One region of the Jonesia denitrificans DSM 20603 genome, then DNA from elsewhere that is predicted to be linked to it. Evidence: predicted binding sites of a transcription regulator. Region 1 holds the regulator's gene; the other holds the start of a gene.
What was found. Region 1 encodes HrcA, which represses chaperone genes, less so after heat shock. Its sites were predicted from a motif close to TTNGCACTCGNNNNNNNCGAGTGCNAA; they were not measured.

Region 1 (9,166 bases):
TGAAAGACGTCCGCCAATCCAAGGTTGGCGATACCGTCACGAACGCAGCAAAACCCGCAGATACCGCGCTTCCTGGGTACTCTGAACCCAAACCCATGGTGTTTTCAGGTCTGTATCCCATTGATGGTTCGGATTACCCGGTGTTGCGTGACGCGCTGGATAAATTGAAACTCAACGATGCGGCACTCAACTACGAACCCGAAACGTCCGTGGCGTTGGGGTTTGGGTTCCGTGTGGGCTATCTTGGGTTGCTCCACTTAGAAATTGTGCGGGAACGGTTAGAACGCGAATTCAACCTCGACCTCATTTCCACGGCACCCAACGTCATTTATGACGTTCAGCTCGAAGACAAAACCTGGGTGAACGTCACCAACCCCTCCGAGTTCCCCGGAGGGAAAATCAGTGACGTGCAAGAACCCGTGGCTAAAGCCACGATTCTTGCGCCCAGTGAGTACATTGGCGCCATCATGGAACTGTGCCAGGAACGGCGTGGTGAGCTGCAAGGCATGGATTATCTCTCCGCTGACCGGGTGGAAATGCGGTATATTCTGCCGCTCGCCGAGATCGTTTTCGACTTCTTTGATGCCCTCAAATCACGCACTCGTGGGTACGCGTCACTGGACTACGACGTCACCGGAGCACAGTCATCTGAACTGGTGAAAGTTGACATCCTGCTACAAGGTGAGCGAGTCGATGCCTTCAGCGCCATCGTTCACAAGGACGCGGCCTACGCCTATGGCGTGAAAATGTGCGTAAAACTCAAAGAACTTATCCCGCGGCAACAGTTCGAGGTGCCGATCCAAGCCGCTATTGGTGCGCGTGTGATTGCCCGAGAAACGATCCGTGCGATTCGTAAGGACGTTCTGGCCAAGTGCTACGGCGGTGACATTTCACGTAAACGTAAGCTCTTGGAAAAACAAAAAGAGGGTAAGAAACGCATGAAGACCATTGGGTCAGTTGACGTGCCTAAAGAAGCCTTCATCTCCGCGTTGACCTCTGAGCAAGGAGACTCGCGAAAGAAATGAGTCACTCATGACTCCTGCTCTTCCCCAGGGCGAAGCAGCTCCCCGCGATGGGTCACTACCCGCATGGGTAGGGTCGGATCCCTCGGACCGTGCTTTTGGTGTGTACATTCACGTGCCCTTTTGCTCTGTGCGATGCGGGTACTGTGACTTCAACACGTACACAGCCTCCGAATTGGGTGGAGGAGCTAGTCAACGGAACTACGCCCAGACCGCAGCACAGGAGATCCTACTTGCCCGCCAGGTCATGGACCGGGCGGGCTACCCCCCGCGCCCCGCATCGACAATATTCTTTGGTGGGGGCACCCCCACCTTGCTGCCCGCACAGGACTTGGTCTCTTTAGTGTCCACGGTGCGCCAGACCTGGGGCCTTGCGGATGGTGCTGAGGTCACCACCGAAGCGAATCCTGACTCCGTCACCCCTCACAGTATGGAGATCCTTGCGAACGGGGGTTTTACGCGAGTGTCCTTGGGAATGCAGTCGGTGGTTCCTCATGTTCTGGCTACGCTTGAGCGCACTCACAACCCAGCCAATGTTGCGTCTGCGGTTCGGTGGGCACATGAGGCGGGCCTCGAGGTGTCAGTTGATCTCATTTACGGCACCCCAGGGGAATCCATGGATGACTGGCGTCGTTCCCTAGACGCTGCCATAGCCACGGGTGCAGGGCACGTGTCAGCCTACGCGCTGACCGTGGAGCAGGGCACACGCATGGCAGTCCAGGTGCGGCGCGGCGACATTGAACTCCCGTCGCTCGATGACCAAGCCGACAAATACGAGGTCGCGGACACTGTCCTGAGCGACGCTGGTTACCAATGGTATGAGATCTCAAACTGGGCGCGTCCACGCGCTGACGGTGAGCTCGCGGTGTGTCGTCACAACCTGGCGTATTGGCGGGGACATGACTGGTGGGGGATTGGCCCTGGAGCACACTCATTCATGGCAGGTGACCCGAACGCTCACGACGATGCTCCGTCCGCCGGGGTGCGATGGTGGAACGTCAAACACCCAATCAGGTACGCTCACGCACTGGAAAACGGCCAATCACCTGCTGCCGGGCGGGAACTGCTCACAGGTGACGATGCCCACCTGGAACGGGTGATGCTGGGGATCCGTCTTCGTGAGGGGATGCCTGTTCAGTGGGTGGCCGAGGAGCGTCGCGAAGTGCTGGCGTCATTGATCGCCCGTGAACTGATCGATGCGCGCGCCGTGTTTGCAGGTCGCGTGCAGTTGACCCGTTCCGGACGGTTGATGGCAGATGCGATCGTCCGCGATCTCACGTGACGGACTGCTGTCGCCCAGGGTGATAGGGTCTCGTCACCATGTGCATGTGAACCCGTCAGCAGTTATGTTGGCTGTACATGGATGACAATGAAGGAGATTTCGATGACGACGAACAACGACCCCACGCAGCCGGAGAACCAGCAGCCTCCAACATCTGGACAACCTGGGCCAACAGAGCAACCCCAATACCCTTACCAGCAGCCTGGGTACGGTCAGCAGCCACCAGCGCAGCCCCAAGGTAACCCGTACGACGGGCAGCAACAATATGGGCAGCCCGGTGCTCAACAGCCTGGCTATGGGCAACAAGGTTACGGTCAACAAGGAGCGTCTTACCCGCACCAGAACAACTCAGCAGGGTTCCCCATTGGCGACGCATTCTCGTGGGGGTGGAACAAGTTCAAAGACAACGCCGGTGCATTCATCGGTGGGATGGTTATTTACGGTCTGATCCTCCTGATCGTCACCATCATCATGAGTGTGGTGCTCGGCGCCTCCGCTGCCAGCGGCGACGGTGGTCTCATGGCGCTGGGCTTCGGTGGACTTATCCTGTTTTCCCTCGTCGTTGGGGCACTCGCACTCGCTGCCGGTGCTCTTTTTGCCAAGGTCGCGCTCAAGGTTGCAGCCGGTCAGAAATTGACGCTCGCTGACTTCTTTGACTTCTCCAACCTTGGTCAAGCCATCATCGTGTCGCTGCTCATCGCTGTCGCGAACGGCCTGCTCGCATGGACCGGCATCGCCGGGATCATCATCTCGTTCTTCACGATCTTTGCGCTGTACTTCGCACTAGATAAAAACATGGGCGCCATTGACGCCATCAAAGCATCTGCCACGCTGGCCATGAACAACTTCGTCCCCACACTGCTGTTGCTCGTGTTCGTCATGCTGTTGGTATTTGTTGGCGCATTACTCCTGGGTGTGGGCCTTCTTATCACCACCCCAGTGAGCTTGCTCGCGATCGCGTGGGTGTACAAGCGACTCATCGGAGAATCAGTCGCCGCCTGACACGCTACGTGCATCGATCTGACACGAATACGTATCTTGCTGTGAGGGGCAGTGGTTCAGCCACTGCCCCTCACGCATGGCTACTACTCATCCACGGTGACGAAATCGATCAGTTCTTCCACCCGCCCCAGCAGTGCGGGCTCAACATCCGTGTACGTCGTCACCTTAGATAAAATACGTTGCCATCCCTGGGCAACATCCATTTGTGTCTGCGCCGGCCACCCCAAAGTAGCCAAAATTCCCCGCTTCCACTCCACATCGCGGCTGATTGTCGGCCACGCGGGAAGACCAAGGAGATGAGGTTTCACCGCTTGCCACACATCGACATACGGGTGCCCCACCACAAGAACGCTCCGGGGTGGGAATCTCTCGGCGACCGCATCGGCAATCCGGGCTTCCTTGCTCCCTCGAACAAGGTGGTCAACGAGCACACCCACCCGGGATTCAGGAGTGGGGCCGAACTCTTCCAACCGGTCCTGAAGGTGATCAACCCCGTCAAGCATTTCCACCACGACGCCCTCAACCCGCAAGTCTGCCCCCCACACTTTTTCCACAAGCTCAGCATCATGTTTTCCCTCTACCCAGATGCGTGAGGTTCGGGCAACGCGCGCGCGGCTGAGCGGAGCCATGCGGGAGCCAGACGCAGTGCGTGTGGCAACGGGTGCTGTCACGCGTTGTGGGGGCACCAGAACTACCGGTTCCCCGTCCACCCAAAATCCCGGCCCCAGCCGGAACACGCGATGCGCGCCATGACGGTCCTCCAGGGTGACCGTGTGCATGCCAGCGGTTTTCTCCACTCGGACTACAGCGCCAACCCACCCTGTTGTCACCTCTTCAACAACTAGCCCGCGACGGGCTTCCACCTGCGCAACTGAGGGTGTCCGCGACGAGGGGGTAGGCTGACCAAGAACATCTGAACCATATCTGTCCCAACTCACGCTCGAAGACTAGCGGGCCACATGCCCTGGCGGTGGCACGACACCCATGTTGGTGACAATCACAGACACGGGTACGAAAAAACCGGTAGAATTGGCACTCGGCAGTGGGGAGTGCCAAACGCAGGCTGGAAAGGAGCGACCATGCACGCTGAACAACGTCGACTGGAAGTGCTCCGTGCCATCGTCGAGGACTACGTGAGCACCCGTGAGCCGGTCGGCTCTAAACTCATTGCTGAACGTCACGGACTTGGGGTGTCGCCAGCCACCATTCGCAACGACATGGCCATCCTCGAAGATGCCGGACTGATCGCCCAACCACACACATCAGCGGGTCGTATTCCCACTGACCTCGGTTACCGGGTCTTTGTTGACAAACTCTCCGACGTCAAACCGCTCTCTGGTGCAGAGCGCAATGCTATTCACATGTTTCTCGACAGTGCGGTGGACCTGGATGACGTCGTCCACCGTGCCGGACGCTTGCTGGCACAAATTACCGGGCAAGTGGCAGTCGTGCAATACCCATCACTTCGCAAATCTACCGTCCGACACTTGGAACTGGTAAGGCTGCACCCCACACGCGTGCTTCTGGTGATCATCACGGACACTGGGCGGGTCGAACAACGCCACATCGACATCGACCCCAGCATTAGCGAAGACGACATCGCCTCCATGCGTGGCGCACTCAACGCACACGCGGTCGGCAAGAGGCAACCAGACGTCAGCGACGACTTGAACTGTGCATCAGAACAATTCGCCGGCCCACTTGCTGACATCTTTCACGCGATCGTTGACCTACTGACCGCCACCCTCGACGAAGACAACGACGAACGTCTTGTCCTGGCGGGAACCTCCAACCTCACCCGCAACGGTATTGTGCTCACCCAGCTCAGGCCCATCCTTGAAGCACTGGAAGAACAGGTGGTCCTCCTCAAACTCCTCACTGAAGTGGCGGAAGACTCCGGGGCTGTGACCGTGCGTATCGGAAGCGAAACTCAAGTCGACACCCTCAAGGAAACTTCTGTCATTACCACCCATTACGGATCGAACAGCAACACACTAGGGGCACTCGGGTCTATTGGACCCACCGGGATGGACTACCCAGGCACCATAGCAGCAGTCCGTGCTGTAGCCCGCTACCTCTCCCGGATCTTGTCTCACTAACACCCACCCCTACGCCCGCGAACCACAACAAGGAAGCACAGAGAGTCACACGTGAACGACTACTACGCAACGCTCGGTGTCGACCGCAACGCCAGCGCGGATGACATCAAAAAGGCCTATCGCAAACTCGCCCGGAAGCTTCACCCAGATGTTGCTGGCCCCGGAGCGGAAGACGAGTTCAAAGGCGTCCAGCGCGCCTATGACGTCCTATCCAACCCGGACAAACGCCAACAGTACGACATGGGTGTTGACCCGACAGCGCCAGGTGGCGGTGGTGGCCAAGGAGCAGGGTTTGGGTTCCAGGACATTTTTGACACGTTCTTTGGTGGAGGCAGCGCACAACGTGGCCCCACCCCGCGCACGCGTCGTGGTCAAGACTCACTACTCAGGCTCGATATTGACCTCAATGACGCTGCGTTCGGTACCACCCGCGAGATCGAGGTTGACACAGCGGTTGTCTGCGGCACCTGCCAGGGAACGTGCTGTGCTCCGGGAACAAGTCCCACAACGTGCTCGGTGTGTCAAGGAACCGGATCAGTGCAACGTGTGGCCCGTTCGTTCCTCGGCCAAGTCATGACGACCTCTCCATGTGCTGCATGCCAAGGGTTCGGAACCACAATCGCCACGCCCTGTTCGGAATGTTCCGGGGAAGGGCGCGTGCGCTCACGGCGCACCATTTCTGTTGACATTCCCGCCGGTGTGGAAAGTGGTGTCCGCATCAAACTGTCCGGACAAGGAGAAGTTGGTCCAGGTGGTGGACCTGCCGGGGATCTCTACTTCGAAATTCGTGAACGCCGACACCCAGTTTTCACCCGTCGTGGTGACGACATTCACTGCACCGTCGAGATCCCCATGACTGCCGCGGCACTGGGTACAGTCCTCACCCTGGACACTCTCGATGGTGAGCAGGAAGTTGACCTTGAGCCCGGCACACAACCTGGTCATGTCCTGACCGTGCGTGGGCTCGGTGTGGGGCACCTGCACGGTAGCGGGCGTGGTGACCTCAATATTCACATTGATGTGGTCGTCCCCTCATCGCTCGACGAAGACCAAGCAGAACTCTTGCGTCAGTTTGCACAATCACGTGGCGAAGAACGCCCGGCAGGTCGTGTTGCTTCCTCAGGAAGTGGAGTGTTCTCCAAGCTTCGTGAAAAATTCTCGGGTCGGTGACGGTTTGTGAGCGCGCCTGTTTTCCTTGCTGAGTCAACTGATCTCGCCGCCTACCGTGAGGGGGACACATACTACCTTGATGGGGTGGAAGGTCGCCACGCAGGAGTTGTTCAACGACGTTCCGTGGGGGAGGCCATCGACATCGTTGACGGTCACGGGACGCGTTTGAGCTGCACAATTACTCACGTCTCGGGTGAACACCTTGATCTCTTGGTCACGTCGGTCTCCCACGAGTCATGTGGACAATACCGGTTGACTCTCGTGCAAGCGCTCGCCAAAGGCGATCGTGACGAGTTGGCCATTGAAGCAGCGACTGAGGTTGGCGTGGATCGAGTGATTCCGTGGCAGGCTGATCGGTCCATTGTGGTCTGGCGTGGGGCGCGGGCGGCAAAGTCTCATGCACGATGGGTGGCGACAGTTCGCTCAGCAATGAAACAGGCGCGGCGAGCGCGGCTGCCTATGGTTGAGCAGCCGGTGACATCGCAACAATTGGTTGATGTCATTGCGGAGACAACGCAGACGGGCGGGGTCGTGTATGTTCTTCACGAAAGCGCGACAACGGCGTTGACCAGCCAGCCACGACCACCAGGTGGCGAGGAGTTAGCCCCAGTCGATGTTGTTGTCGTGGTGGGACCTGAAGGGGGCATCAGTGACAGCGAACTCGAAAAGTTCACTGCCGCTGGCGCACAGGCAGTGCTCCTTGGGCCGCACGTGTTGCGCACCTCCACTGCTGGCCCAGTTGCCTTGGCGTTGTTGTCTGCCTCAACTGGCCGATGGTGATCCTGGGAAAGGCGTGATGGCGAGGTTTCCTCCCTTGACCCAGCAAACAGCGGGCTATCACAGCGAAGGCGCGTTACCCTGGATGTCATGACCGAGACACATGCGACGAGTTCTGACTGCATCTTCTGTGCAATTGCTACGGGTACCATGGACGCTGATATTGTCAAAGAAAACGACAGGATTATTGCGTTTCGTGACATCAACCCCCAAGCGGAGATGCACGTGCTTGTTATTCCCCGGGCTCACCATGGCGACGTGGTCCAGTTGGCAAAGGCTGCACCAGAAACTTTGGCTGAGCTCGTCACGTTTGCTGATGAGATCGCCTCAGAACTTGCCGATGGACAGTTCCGTTTCATCTTTAATTCCGGTCCGCAAGCGGGACAGTCGGTGTTTCACGTCCACGGGCACGTGTTGGGCGGACAACGGTTAGGCTGGACACCTGCGTGACAGTTTTCTGTGTTTTCCTCGCCCCCCGTTGTGCAGCGAGCAACGCCCCTGACCCACACAAGCGAGGAAAGACCCCCTCTTCATGACGTTACCCACTAGTTCATCACCAAGTCGCGATATTGCAGTGGAGCATCGCGTGGTCATTCCGCCACATGTGTCCATGTCAATGCTTCTTGGTCCCGCGGATTCGGTGCTGCGTGCCATTGAGCAGGGGTTTCGCTCCATCGACGTGCACGTGCGGGGAAACTCCGTGTCGTTGCGTGGGCCAGCACCCGATGTTGCTCTTGCGTCCCGGCTCCTTGACGAACTTGTTCTTGTTGTGGAACAAGGCACGAACCTCACTCCTGACATTGTGACTCGGTCAATTAGCATGCTCACCGCTGCCACAGCTCACCGGCCTGCGGAGATCTTGACATTCAACATTTTGACGTCGCAAGGACGGTCGATCAGACCAAAAACTATTGGCCAAAAACAGTACGTGGATGCCATTGACTCCAATACGATCACGTTTGGGTTGGGCCCAGCGGGGACCGGGAAAACATATCTTGCTGTGGCGAAAGCTGTCTCAGCGTTGCAAGCGAAACAGGTGTCCCGCATTATTTTGACGCGACCAGCGGTGGAGGCTGGGGAGCGGTTGGGGTATCTCCCCGGTGGGTTGACGGAAAAGATTGATCCGTATGTGCGTCCGCTTTACGATGCGCTGCGCGACATGATTGACCCGGATGCGATGACCCGGCTTGTTGAGTCCAATACGATTGAAGTGGCCCCGTTGGCTTACATGCGTGGTCGCACATTGAATAATGCCTTCATCATTTTGGACGAAGCACAAAATACTACGCGTGAACAGATGAAAATGTTCCTCACACGGTTGGGGACACACTCAACAATGGTGATCAATGGTGATATGACTCAAACCGATCTTCCTCGGGGAATGACCTCAGGGTTGCGGGTCATCCCCGACATTTTGGCCGGAATTGATGATATTGAGATCGTGAGACTCACGTCAGGTGATGTCGTTCGCCACCGCCTTGTCTCTGACATTATTGATGCCTATGACCGGTGGGACACAGCGAACGATCCCCACCGCACCACGTCACCAGGTGGGCACTCGTCACAGCACTCCACGAAGGACTGAACAGCGTGAGTATTGAAGTCAACAACGAAACCACCCACCAACTCGACGAAGCCGAGTTTGCGGAACTTGCGCGATACGTCTTTGATGCCATGCACATCCACCCCCTCACGGAACTCTCAGTGGTGTTTGTTGATCCTGACACGATCAGTGAACTGCACGAACAGTGGATGGATATCCCTGGTCCCACCGATGTGTTGTCATTCCCCATGGATGAATTGCGCCCAGGGAC
Region 2 (12,448 bases), 990 kb from region 1:
AGAGGTCGTCGTCTTCGAACAGGACATCGCAGGCAAAGGGGACTTCGGGTTCCGGGTCTGGGTCTCGGTAGAGGTGAATGAGCCCACCAGGGCGGTAGGGGGACTCCAGGGTGAGGGGGCGTCCGATCTCGTCGACGACTTCACCTGCACGCAGTTTTGCCAGGAGGGTATCGGTGTCGTGGGGGAACCGCCAGACGAGAAAATCAGCGATGGTGCGCAAGTCGGCGGGAGCGTGGGGTGGCGCATCGTCTGCCGTGGTCATGGCGGATGGGGCGCCCGTCGCCTCCTTGTCGCGTCCTAGTGCGTCACGGGTGAGGCCCATAGCGTCCCGGGGGCCAGTGACGTGCGGTCGGCGGGAGCGTGGGAGTGGTTCACCCGGGTGAGGCATCTGGAGGCGGACAGGGTTGATTCCGTCGCGCACGGGAAGCGGCGAAGACCGCCGCTTCCGTGCTGAGCGTCGTGCCACGTGGTCACCGGCCGTTGTAGTTGGGTGCCTCCACGGTCATTTTGATGTCGTGGGGGTGAGATTCTTTGAGCCCTGCAGAGGTGATGCGGACGAACTTTCCCCGTTCTTGCAGTTGCGGGATGGTGCGTGCACCCACGTAGAACATGGATTGATGCAGCCCTCCGGTGAGTTGGTAGGCCACTGCGCCGAGTGGGCCACGGTAGGGCACTTGTCCTTCGATGCCTTCGGGAACGATTTTGTCGTCGGAGGAGACGTCTGCTTGGAAGTAACGGTCTTTGGAGTATGAGCGTTTTCCGCGCGAAGCCATGGCTCCGAGTGATCCCATTCCGCGGTAGTGCTTGAACTGTTTGCCGTTGACAAAAACGAGTTCTCCTGGGGATTCGTCGCAGCCGGCGAGGAGGGAGCCAAGCATCACGGTTTCTGCCCCCGCGACAAGGGCTTTGGCGATGTCTCCGGAGTATTGCAGTCCGCCATCAGCGATGACTGGTACGCCCAGTTCGCGGCATGCGCGCGCAGCTTCATAGACGGCTGTTACTTGGGGAACCCCAACCCCTGCGACGACGCGAGTGGTACAGATTGACCCTGGCCCGACACCTACTTTCACGGCGTCGGCCCCGGCTTCTGCCAGTGCCCGCGCCCCGTCATAGGTGGCGACGTTTCCACCGATGACTTGGACATTGCGAAAGAAGGGGTCTTTTTTGATCTTGGTGACCATCTCGAGCAGGAGCCGTGCGTGACCGTTTGCGGTGTCGGCGACAAGGACGTCAGCACCTGCTTCAGCAAGCGCAGTTGCGCGTTCCCAGGCGTCACCGTAGAAACCAATGGCGGCGCCGACCCGGAGTCGCCCTTCGGCGTCTTTGGTGGCATTGGGGTACTGCTGAGTTTTGACAAAGTCTTTGACGGTGATGAGCCCTTGGAGGCGTCCTTGCTCGTCAACGAGAGGAAGCTTTTCGATGCGGTGTTTCGCGAGGAGGTTCGCCGCGTCGTCGCGGGCGATGCCGACCTTACCTGTGATGAGCGGCATGGGGGTCATCACGTCACGCACTGTGGTCGTCAGGTACGCCTCAGGTTTGACGAATCGCAGGTCACGGTTGGTGATGATCCCGAGCAACGTGTTGTTGTCGTCCACGACAGGAAGCCCGGAGACTCGGTATTGTCCGCACAGGTTGTCGAGTTCTTCGATGGTGGCGTTGGGCCCCACCGTGACTGGGTCGGTGATCATTCCGGATTCAGAACGTTTGACCATGTCGACGTTGCGGGCTTGCTCGTCAATGGACAGGTTGCGGTGAATGATCCCGATGCCACCTTGGCGTGCCATAGCAATGGCCATACGCGCTTCGGTGACGGTGTCCATGGCTGCAGACACGAGGGGGACAGACAGGGTGATGTCTTTGGTCAGTCGCGTTGTCGTGTCGACCTCGGAGGGGATGACGTCTGTTTCATTGGGGAGGAGAAGAACGTCATCGTAGGTGAGGCCAAGGAATCCGAAGGGGTCGTGCGATGCGTGGGACGTCGTCATATCTGAATACTACGTGGCCGACTGGGGTTTCTGGCAGCCTAGCGCTCACAGTGAGACTAGTGCCACGGTGGTGTTCTTCACGGTGGCACCTTCTGTGTTATTCACTGTGTGCTGTTGTCGTTCCAGTAGTCGGGGGCGCTTGCTCGATTACCGGCTGCGGCGGCAACTTCGTGGAAGAGCGCGGTGAATGACCGGATCCGGGATACGTGGGGCCGGGAGATGAGTTCGCCGAGGTCGATGTCCGGCCCTAGCCCGAGGAAGGTGGGCAGGTCGGGGTGGACGTCGACGAGTGTGCGAATGACAGACAGGTCAGGGGCCCGGTGAGTGGAGACGAAGACCACGGCGGCAGGGCGCACCATGGTGACAAGTTCGGTCACCCGGTGTTCGTTTTCTGGCCCAATGATGATGTGAGCGTTGTGGTTGTTCGCAAGGAGCGCTGCGGTGAGGACGTGTGCGGGCAATGCAAGAGTGTCGTTGGGGGGTGCGAAGACGAGCACAATATTGCGCAGGCGCGACGGGTGTGGTCGCGACCCTTGGGGGTTACGCGCGTCCAGGGCTCTGGTGAACCGTCGCAGTTGTGACAGGGCGAGGTTCCCCACGAGGAGGTGAGGATTTTGTCCGGGTCGAGCAAGGACAGTGTGGCTGGCAAGGCGGTCAAGAGCAGGCCGGACTAGTTGTTTCCACCATGCGATCACGTTGTCATCGGGGTCGACTTGGAGCAGGGTGGTGCAGGCGAGCTCGTTGTCTTGCAGGGCCTCTTTGACCAGTTCCGTGCACCGTTCTGGGTAGCTAAGTTGGTGGGGTGTTTCTGGTGCAGAGCGCGCAACGCGCAGACGGGAGATCGATGCACCGGTGTTCCTGGCTTCCGGCGCATCTTGTGGTGTGGCGGATTGGGAAGGCGCTGGGTCACTCGAGGACGCTGATGGTAGGGAGGAAGCACTGGGGCCACTTGGGGTGTCAGTCAGCCGTGTGGGTTTGAGTCCTGATTGGCTAAGCGCGTCATCGAGGTCGCGTTCGACTGTCACGTAGTCAAGTTCGTCTGCGTTAAGTTCCTGGGCGGCTTGTGCCGCCTCGCTTCCCGATGCTCCCTTGAGGACCCAGGTTCGCATCACCATGAGCCGCGCTACATCTTGTGCGCTGTAGCGTCGGTGCGATCCCAAGGAGTGGGCAGATGGGCCGAGGCCGTAGCGGCGGTCCCAGGTCCGTAAAGTTGATGGCGCCACTCCGAGTCGTTGGGCCACTGCCGCAACACTGAGTGCCGGATTGTGCTGTCGCGTCACCCGTGGATTCCTCGCTCCCATGATGTCCCCCTCGCCCCTTCATCGATGCGGTGTGGGCCGTGCGATGAGGGTTGTTCGGCACCGTGGCTGCGTTAAGTGCAGCTCTGTGCACGTTGTGTCTCGGACGTTACGTGGCTGTCTCTTGGTCTGTTCTAGAACTCCATCATGCCGAAGCTCACCTCTCTTCGCATGTCGAGAAACGCGTCAAAACCGATTCATCTGACGACGATGGCACCCAGACGGCCCCACTAACCAGTTCACATATTGTTCAGATTGTTGTCTCTTTGAGGATGCTCGGTGAACAGAGTCGTTTTCTACGGCCCTATTGATCACCCTCGCGATCTCTATCGGCGCACACATGCTCAGAGTCGAGGGAAAGAACGTGTCGAATCGCGTCTGACAACCCCCTTTCATGGATAGCAGTCCCCAAAACTGCCTGAGATGCGCTCATTTTCGCCAAAATTCATAGGTAAAACGTCCCCCATCGTGACGCGAACAACTTTTCACCCGCACGAATCACTTTTGAACAACTGTCGAATCGATATACGGTGGATGCATCAAGCGCGAAATAACACGTGATCCTCACCACAACGGTGGGACCATCGAAGGGAGCACACGATGACGGATGTCTCACGTCTGCCAGGGCCAGTCATGGAACTCTGGGAATGGCAGTACCAAGGCGCATGCCGCGACGTCGAAGACACCCTCTTCTTCCACCCCGAAGGCGAACGTGGATCCTCGCGCCGTCGTCGGGCAGAAAAGGCCAAAGCAATTTGCGCAACATGCCCCGTCATGATGGAGTGCCGCGAGCAGTCCCTGAAAGTGCGTGAACCCTACGGTGTGTGGGGTGGCCTCTCAGAGGATGAGCGCCACGCAATTCTCGCGGAACGGGACCGGCAGGCCGCAGAAGTCACCCGCATCGCCTAACGCCGTCGTGCGGCAGAGGTCGGGACGCAGTCCAGGGCGTCCCACCCCCGCACGTTTCACACCTGTGGTGCGGCAAACACCACAGAGACAAGAAAAACTCGGTGATCGACGCAGTCCAGGGCGTCGATCACCGAGTTTTTTGTCAGCGAAGAAGAATCAGCCGACGATCGCGAGCACGTCGCGAGCAGAAAGAATCAGGTATTCCTCGCCAGCGTACTTGATCTCAGTTCCGCCGTACTTGGAGTAAATGACCTTGTCGCCAACGTTGACATCAACCGGAATGCGGTTGCCTTTGTCATCGATGCGACCAGGACCTACTGCAAGAACTTCACCTTCCTGAGGCTTTTCCTTTGCAGTGTCTGGGATAACAAGACCGGAAGGCAACGTGGTTTCAGCTTCAAGAGCCTTGACCACAATCCGGTCCTCGAGCGGCTTGATGGAGACCGACACGCGGACCACCCTTTCGCGTTGAGTTGACTGGTTAGTTTGTCAGCGCAGTCACTAGCACACCGCCGTCGCGGGGGCCGGTGCCTCTAGAGAACTGCTCCACTGTCTAATGTAGGGCCCGATTAGCACTCGGTCAAGGCGAGTGCCAATGCAGGGGATAAAGAAAACATGTGAGGATGGACAGGTGCCGCTCATCGAAGAACTCATGACCCCTGAAGGCGAAGAACTACTCGCCCACGTCACCCCCTATTCCCCCGACCGGATCCTGCCCCTCACTCAGTCACTGCGCAATCAGGGTTACCATCCTGACCTCATCGCACTGGCCTTCACCCAAGCACAACTGCGCGCACAAGCCACCACAAAGTTTGGACCGTTCGCCGAACGGATGCTCTTCACCCGTGACGGCCTAGAACAAGCCACCCGGCTCTCAGTCGCCGTACACCACGCCCGGCGCTTCACCAACGCCGGCATCACCATCATGGCAGACATCACCGCCGGAATCGGAGCGGACTCTCTCGCCTTTGGAGCCAGCGGGCTCCATGTCCACGCAGTGGAAAAGGACCACACGACCGCGCTCATCGCCGCACACAACGTGCGTCCTTTCCCCGAGGTCCATGTGACACACGGTGATGGTCTTGACTATGTCACCTCCGGTGCACCCGTCGCCGGGATCTACGCCGACCCTGCACGCCGCCAGCAGGGCAAACGCCTCTTTGATCCCGCAGCACACCACCCCCCACTTCCTGCAGTATGGGACCTCGCTGCCCGCGTCAACGGAGCGTTAGGCGTCAAAGTGGGGCCTGGCATCAACCACGAGGACATCCCCGCCGACACCGAAGCGCAATGGGTTTCAGTCAGCGGCGAGGTCGTCGAAGCGGGCATCTGGTTCGGGCCACTAGCCCAGCATCGTGGCCACACGGCCCTCCTCATCAATGCAGAAGGACACCATCACACCTTCACCGCACACCCCAGCAACACCGAACCAGAAATTGCCGCCCCTGGCCACTACGGCACCACCCTCATCGAACCAGACGGCGCCCTCATCCGCGCAGGTCTCGTCGCTGACCTTGCCCAACGCATCGGCGCGCAATTACTTGACCCACACATCGCCTATCTCACCACCGACAGCGACCATATCCCGCTGGCCGACGGCGTCCGCCTCGGGCGGGCCTACCAGATCACCGATGTGCTTCCTTACACAGTGAAAAACCTGCGCGGCTACTTGCGGGAACGTAAAGTGGGGTCGGTAGAGATCAAAAAACGTGGCGTCGACATCACACCCGAAAAACTCCGCCCCCAACTGGGTTTGGCTGGCCCCAACCGGGCCACCGTCATTCTCACTCGGGTGAAGGACAGTCGCATCGCCATGATTGGGCACCCACTGTAGGGAGAAACCATGTCCACTATTGAGTTTCAGCGTTCCGAGCGCTCCACCATCGGCATTGAGTGGGAGCTCGCCTTAGTGGATAAGGACTCCGGCGACCTGCGACAAGTCGCACAAACAATTCTGGACGCAGTCACCCCGGAAGGCGGCGGGCAACACCCCCACATTCGTCAAGAACTCCTTCTCAACACCGTGGAAATTGTCACCGGAGTGTGCCGCACGGTCAAGGAAGCCGGAGATGATCTCGCATTGTCGATCGAGCAGTTACGAGGCATTACCGACCCTTTGCGAGTGGAATTGATGTGCGCTGGAACCCACCCCTTTGCCCGGTGGTCAAACCAGAAAGTCACCGACAAACAACGGTATGCCACCCTCATCGACCGCACCCAATGGTGGGGCCGACAAATGCTCATTTACGGGATTCATGTCCATGTCGGCATTGAAGACCACCGCAAGGTTCTGCCGATCATGCGGGCGATGATGACCTACTTCGGGCACATGCAATCTCTGTCTGCCAGTTCCCCGTTCTGGGGCGGGAAAGACACATCCTATGCGTCCAACCGTGCGCTGATGTTTCAACAATTGCCGACCGCAGGGCTTCCGTTTCAGTTTGACGACTGGGGTCAACTGGAAGCCTATGTTGATGACATGCTGAAGGTTGGAGTGATCGACCAGTTTGATGAGGTTCGCTGGGATTTACGCCCTTCCCCCCGGTACGGAACCATTGAAACCCGGATTGCCGACGGGTGCTCCAACCTCACTGAAGTCCTTGCCCTAGCAGCCCTCACCCAATGCTTGGTAGAACACTTTTCCTCCCTGCTCGATGAAGGCAAACCGTTGCCCACCATGCAACCGTGGTTCATTCAAGAAAACAAATGGCGCTCAGCACGGTACGGAATGGATGCCATCCTTATTCTCAATGCGCAGGGCGACGAAGAACTCGTCACCAACGATCTTCCTCGCCTCATGACGATGCTTGAACCAACAGCAGAACGCCTCGGCTGCCTTGACCAACTTCAACACATCGACACGATGATGCGTAAAGGTGCGTCCTACCAACGTCAGCGCGCCGTTGCTCGCCGCCATGGTGGTGACCTGGGGGCGGTGGTGGATCATCTTGTCCGCGAGATGCGGGCCGGCAAACCGTTGTAGCCTGCCCCACTCATACACCCGTTAGACGTGTGTGACTGTCAGTGGCATGGAGGAGTCCACGGGAATGTCGAGTGCTGATGGCGCCACGTTCGCGGCCACCATGTTCGCTCCGAGTGCCGCAATCATCGCGCCGTTGTCGGTGCAATACCGGATCGGTGGGATCCGCAAAGTTATTCCCGCTTCAGCGCACCGCTCGGCCGCCATATCGCGCAGTTGCGAGTTCGCAGAGAAACCACCACCAATGACGAGGGTATCCACATCGTGCCGTTGGCAGGCCGCCAGTGTCTTCGCGGTGAGAACGTCAGCGACAGCGTCTGCAAACGAGGCAGCCACATCGTTAAGGGGGATCTCCAGTCCTTGGTCATGGCGTGCTTCTACCCACCGCGCAACAGAGGTTTTCAGCCCGGAAAAAGAAAAATCGTCTTGGTGTTTTTCCTTGTCCCGACCCTTGGTTAATGCGCGAGGGAAGCGAATGGCCTGAGGGTCACCTTCTCGGGCAAGTTTGTCGATGTGCGGTCCGCCTGGGTAGGGCAGCCCGAGCAGGCGGCCCACTTTGTCGAAGGCTTCACCGGCGGCGTCGTCCAGGGTGGATCCCAGTTCCTCCACATCGCGTGCGATGTCATTGACCAGCAATAAGGATGAGTGTCCACCGGAAACAACCAGGGAGAGGAACCGGTCGGGGAAGGCGCCGTGGACAAGTTGATCCACCGCTGCGTGACCAACAACGTGGTTCACGCCGTAAAGGGGGCGGTTGATCGCTACTGCGAGCGCTTTGGCTGCCGATGCGCCGATGGTGAGTGGTCCCACGAGGCCGGGTCCTGCGGTGACCGCGACGGCGTCGACGTCGGTGAGATCAACGTGCGCTTCGTCTAGTGCCTGTCGGATGGTGGGGATCATGGCTTCCAGGTGTGCGCGGGATGCCACTTCGGGGATGATTCCGCCGAACCGGGCGTGTTCATCCATTGAGCTGGCGACCGCGTCGAAGAGGAGCTCGTGTCCGCGCACGAGTGCCACGCCTGTTTCGTCACAGGATGTTTCAATACCCAAGATGAGTGGGTTGGTCATAGGGGCACCTCGGTGGTGGTGGGGTTGGTTGCTAGGGTTCGGTGTGATTGCCGGTCGCCACGGGCCGGTGCGGGTCGTGTGACCATTGCGACCATGACCCGGGGTAGAGTGCGGCTTCGATTCCGAGGGAGGCGAGCACGGCGATTGCGTGGGCGGCTGTCACTCCCGACCCGCAGTACACAGCCAGTGGTTGGTCGGCGCTTGCGATAAGCCCGTCGGTGTCGAGGTCGGCGTGGCTGGGGTCGATGACTCCGGCATCAGTGAGGATGTCGGTGAGGTCGGCTGCGGGTTTGAGGTGCCCGGCCTCGTCGATGAAGTGGGCGGTGGGTGTGTTGAGCGCTCCGGGGATGTGTCCGGCGCGGGGGTCGATGGGTTCTTCTTCTCCGCTGTAGCGGTGAGGGGCACGCGCGTCCAGGAGAATGCCGTGTTCTGGGAAGTGTTCGGCGTCGTCGGTGGTGATGGTGGGCATGTGTCCACCGGTCAGGGTGATGGTTGTGGGGTCAACGGTGTCAAATCCTTGGGTGAGGCTGTGGCCTTGCTTAGTCCATGCGTCGAGTCCGCCGTCCAGGATTGTGACGTCAGTGAGACCTGCCCATCGTAGGAGCCACCAGGCGCGGGCTGCTGACATTCCTCCGACAGTGTCATAGACCACGACGGGGATGTCGGGGGTGATGCCCCACGCACGGATTGATTCGGTCAGTGCTTGTAGGGAGGGAAGTGGGTGGCGTCCAGCTTCGGGGCTTGCGGGGGCCGCGAGTTGGGTGTCGAGGTCAGCGTAGAGCGCTCCGGGGATGTGCCCGGCTTCGTAGCGTTCGCGCCCGTCGTTGCGGCCGAGTTGCCACCGCACGTCGAGGATGCGCGGTGGGTGTGGTGAGTTGAGGCGGGTGTGGAGGTCGCTGACGGTTGTCCACACGTGCGCGCGTTGCGTGTGGTGGTGGGGTGTGGTCACTGTGGATCCTCCATGGTGATCGCTTCACGTCCCACGGGCCCGGGGTGTGAGGTGTGGTCGGTGAGGGGACGTTGCATGACGTAGGCGTCAATGTTGCCGGGTTGGTAGTAGCGTTTCCGGGTGGTGATGGTGTGGAATCCTCGGCGTGTGTAGAGCTCAATGGCACGGTCGTTGGTGACGGCTACCTCCAGGAGCACAGCGTGTGCGCCAAGGTGACGGGCTCGGTCGATGAGTGCGTCAAGGAGGGCTGCGCCGATGTGGAGTCCTTGGGCGGCGGGGTCGACTCCGATCGTCATGATTTGGGCGACGTCACCGTCGAACCAAAGACCTGCATACCCTACGACGGTGTCACCACCGGCAACGTCTTTGACGTCGTGTTCGGCGACGATGTACCAGCGACCGTGGGTGGCCAGTTCTTGCGCAAATGCCCCGTAACTCCACGCGCTGGCGTCAAAGAGTGTCACCTCAAGTTCGATGATCCGATCGAGGTCCCGGCTGGCCATGGGGCGTAACCGCACCACGCCACGTTCGGTGACAATGTCGTTGATGTGGGTGTGTGTCATGAGGCGGTCGCACGCTTACGTTCCGCTGGCACTTGTGCATCAGGGCGGCGCAAGTAGAGGGGCGTGGCAGGTTGGTCCTCGTTGAGGCGAGCAAGCGCCAATCGTGCCAGGGTCGTGGTGCTGGGACGGGTGGGCGCATCGGCGATTGTGTCAATCCCCAGCTGCTCGCGGTAAAGGTGGGCACCTGCACCGACCACAACAGACTCGTTGAGCTGGCCGGAGGCTGCAAGGTCAGCGGGGTAGGCGACACTCGGTGCGTCCAGGGGGGTGATTGTGCCTTGGGGTGTCACGGTGTAGGTCGCCCAATACACTTCTTTGCGGCGTGCATCGCTGAGCGCTGCAATGCGTTGACCGGCGGTCAGTCCCAGGGTCTGGGCTGTGTCTGCGGCGATTGCATCCAGTGAGCATACCCCGTAGAGCGGGACGTCGCGTGCAAACGCGAACGTGTGGGCGGTGACCAAACCAACACGCAATCCGGTGAAAGGTGCAGGACCGCGACCAGCGACAACGGCGGTTAGGTCCTCAGGTGTGAGGCGCGCTGTGTCGAGGAGCCGGACGATGAGGGGCATCAGTTCTTCCGCGTGCCGTCGTTCTTGCGCCACGGTGTCGCTGGCAAGTTCTTCTCCCTGGGGCGAGACGAGGGATGCGCTGACAGCTGCGGAGGTGTCAATACTGAGAATCGCCATGGTTACTTCTCCGTGGGTGTGGGGGACGGTGAACACAACGCACGAAAATCAGTGGCTGCCCACCGTTCCCCATGTGCTGTGATTGTCGCGACACGTTCCCCAACCTCTGCGCTGTCCAGGTCGACATCTGCAGAGGTAATTCCGCCGTGAGGTCGTCGAAGAACAATGTCTAGTCGGTCGTCGCTGAGTGTGTCAACGAGCCCTTCGCCCCATTCCACAACGGTCACACATTCGTCCAGTGAGGTGTCCAGGTCGAGGGCATCAACCTCGTCAAGTGAGCTGAGCCGGTACGCGTCCACGTGCACGAGCCCTGGGCCGTCAGTCAATGATGGGTGTTCTCGCGCGATGATGAAGGTGGGAGAAGCGACTGCGCCTCGCACACCAAGCCCACGGCCGATCCCTTGGGTGAGCGTGGTTTTTCCGGCCCCGAGGTCACCTGTGAGAATGAGAAGGTCCCCTGCTGTCAGGTATCCGGCGAGGCGTTCGCCCAAGGACTGGGTCGCGTCGGCGTCGGGAAGGGTGAGGGTGAAGGTCTGTTGTGACGTCACGGTTCCTATTATCCACCTGTGTGAGAGTGCTGAGAAACGGTGGGGGCGTGGTGCAGGTCGCTGGTCGGAAGATACATCCGTGGGAGGCGGTCAGCGATGCGTGTGGTGATTTCATACGAGATTGTTCCGGTGGCGTCAGCCCATTGTTGCGCGCTGGGGACACCAAGGGTGGGGTCACCAAAGAGCGTGGCGGTGTGACCGGCACGAACACTGTCGTCGTGCACGTCAATGACAATCTGGTCCATGCACACTCGCCCCGCGATCGCGTAAGTGACGCCGTTGATCGATACCGGGGCTCCCAGTTCTCCGTTGTGTCCTGATGCGTGCCGTGGGATGCCGTCGGCGTACCCCAAAGGGATCACAGCAATGTGTGTGTCACGGGCAGTCACATAGTGGTGTGCGTAGGACACCCCGTGGCCGGCAGGCAAGCGTTTCGCGGTGGCAATGTCGGCTTGCACGGTCATTGCTGGTCGTAACCCAAGTTCGGCAGCGGAGGCGACCTGCGGAATAGGGGAAAGCCCGTAGATGGCAAGGCCGGGGCGAACAAGATCGTAGGCAAGTTCTGGGGCTGTCAGTGTCGCAGCTGAATTGGCGATGTGCCGCACCTCCAGGTGAGCCCCGGCCGCTTGCACAATCGTGATTGCGTCGTCAAAAACGCGTGCTTGCTCCCGCACACTGGGGTGGTGGGGTTCATCGGCGAATGCCAGGTGGGACCACACCCCGACCAGGGTGAGGTGCCCTGCGTGTTGCGCATCGATGAGGGTGGCAAGCAGAAAAGGAAGGTCAGCGGGAGTGACCCCGTTGCGTCCCAGTCCAGTGTCTACTTTGAGGTGCACGCGGGCCGGGCGTCCGGCAGCTTGTGCAGCGCTGATGACTTCTTGGGCTGCCCAGGGTGCGGCGACAGACACGTCGATGTCTGCTGCGATGAGGTCACGGTAGGGGACGCCGGGCGCATGAAGCCAGGTGAGGATGCGGTCGGTAATCCCAGCCTGACGCAGCGCGAGCGCTTCATGGGCGTGGGCGACACCCAACCAGGTTGCACCACCATGGAGCGCTGCGCGGGCTGCGGGGACGAGCCCGTGCCCGTAGGCGTTCGCTTTGACGACCGCCATGATTGCCGCATGCGAGCCGTTGTCCCCCAGGCGTGTTGCCAGGGTGGACACGTTCTGCGAGATCGCGGCGAGGTCGATGATGGCACGCCCGGGATAAGTTCCTGGTGGTGGTTGGTGGTTATCGCTCACTCCCCCATTCTTACACTGGTGGCGACGGGGACCTGTGGAGATCGTGTTCGCGTACCGAGGTGATGTGCAAGATAAGGTCTGCGCGCACAGCGCTGGCGTCAACACGACGCGCGTTCGCTTCGTCGGCAGACATCACCCATCGGACAGGTGAAACCCGGCGATTCCCAACACAACCCGTGCCCCCCTCGAGCTTGAGTCGCACGATGAAGGGCCAACACGTG

Region 2: a site for HrcA is predicted at 4,762-4,788, ahead of groES (co-chaperone GroES). Genes of this name have one in related genera too.

Annotation. Positions count from the first base shown of each region.
Region 1 covers NC_013174.1:1,662,974-1,672,139, reverse strand. Annotated here, with positions in the region: gene lepA (translation elongation factor 4) at 1-1,025, shown strand, start outside; gene hemW (radical SAM family heme chaperone HemW) at 1,033-2,304, shown strand; gene JDEN_RS07815 (proline-rich domain-containing protein) at 2,407-3,306, shown strand; gene JDEN_RS07810 (DUF3097 domain-containing protein) at 3,390-4,244, opposite strand; gene hrcA (heat-inducible transcriptional repressor HrcA) at 4,386-5,405, shown strand; gene dnaJ (molecular chaperone DnaJ) at 5,457-6,575, shown strand; gene JDEN_RS07795 (16S rRNA (uracil(1498)-N(3))-methyltransferase) at 6,582-7,355, shown strand; gene JDEN_RS07790 (HIT domain-containing protein) at 7,443-7,802, shown strand; gene JDEN_RS07785 (PhoH family protein) at 7,885-8,937, shown strand; gene ybeY (rRNA maturation RNase YbeY) at 8,943-9,166, shown strand, end outside.
Region 2 covers NC_013174.1:667,407-679,854, reverse strand. Annotated here, with positions in the region: gene JDEN_RS03210 (pseudouridine synthase) at 1-466, opposite strand, end outside; gene guaB (IMP dehydrogenase) at 471-1,985, opposite strand; gene JDEN_RS14045 (MerR family transcriptional regulator) at 2,087-3,265, opposite strand; gene JDEN_RS03195 (WhiB family transcriptional regulator) at 3,884-4,192, shown strand; gene groES (co-chaperone GroES) at 4,349-4,642, opposite strand; gene JDEN_RS03185 (THUMP-like domain-containing protein) at 4,824-6,026, shown strand; gene JDEN_RS03180 (glutamate--cysteine ligase) at 6,036-7,175, shown strand; gene tsaD (tRNA (adenosine(37)-N6)-threonylcarbamoyltransferase complex transferase subunit TsaD) at 7,197-8,240, opposite strand; gene JDEN_RS03170 (sulfurtransferase) at 8,272-9,189, opposite strand; gene rimI (ribosomal protein S18-alanine N-acetyltransferase) at 9,186-9,752, opposite strand; gene tsaB (tRNA (adenosine(37)-N6)-threonylcarbamoyltransferase complex dimerization subunit type 1 TsaB) at 9,749-10,438, opposite strand; gene tsaE (tRNA (adenosine(37)-N6)-threonylcarbamoyltransferase complex ATPase subunit type 1 TsaE) at 10,441-10,986, opposite strand; gene alr (alanine racemase) at 10,995-12,227, opposite strand.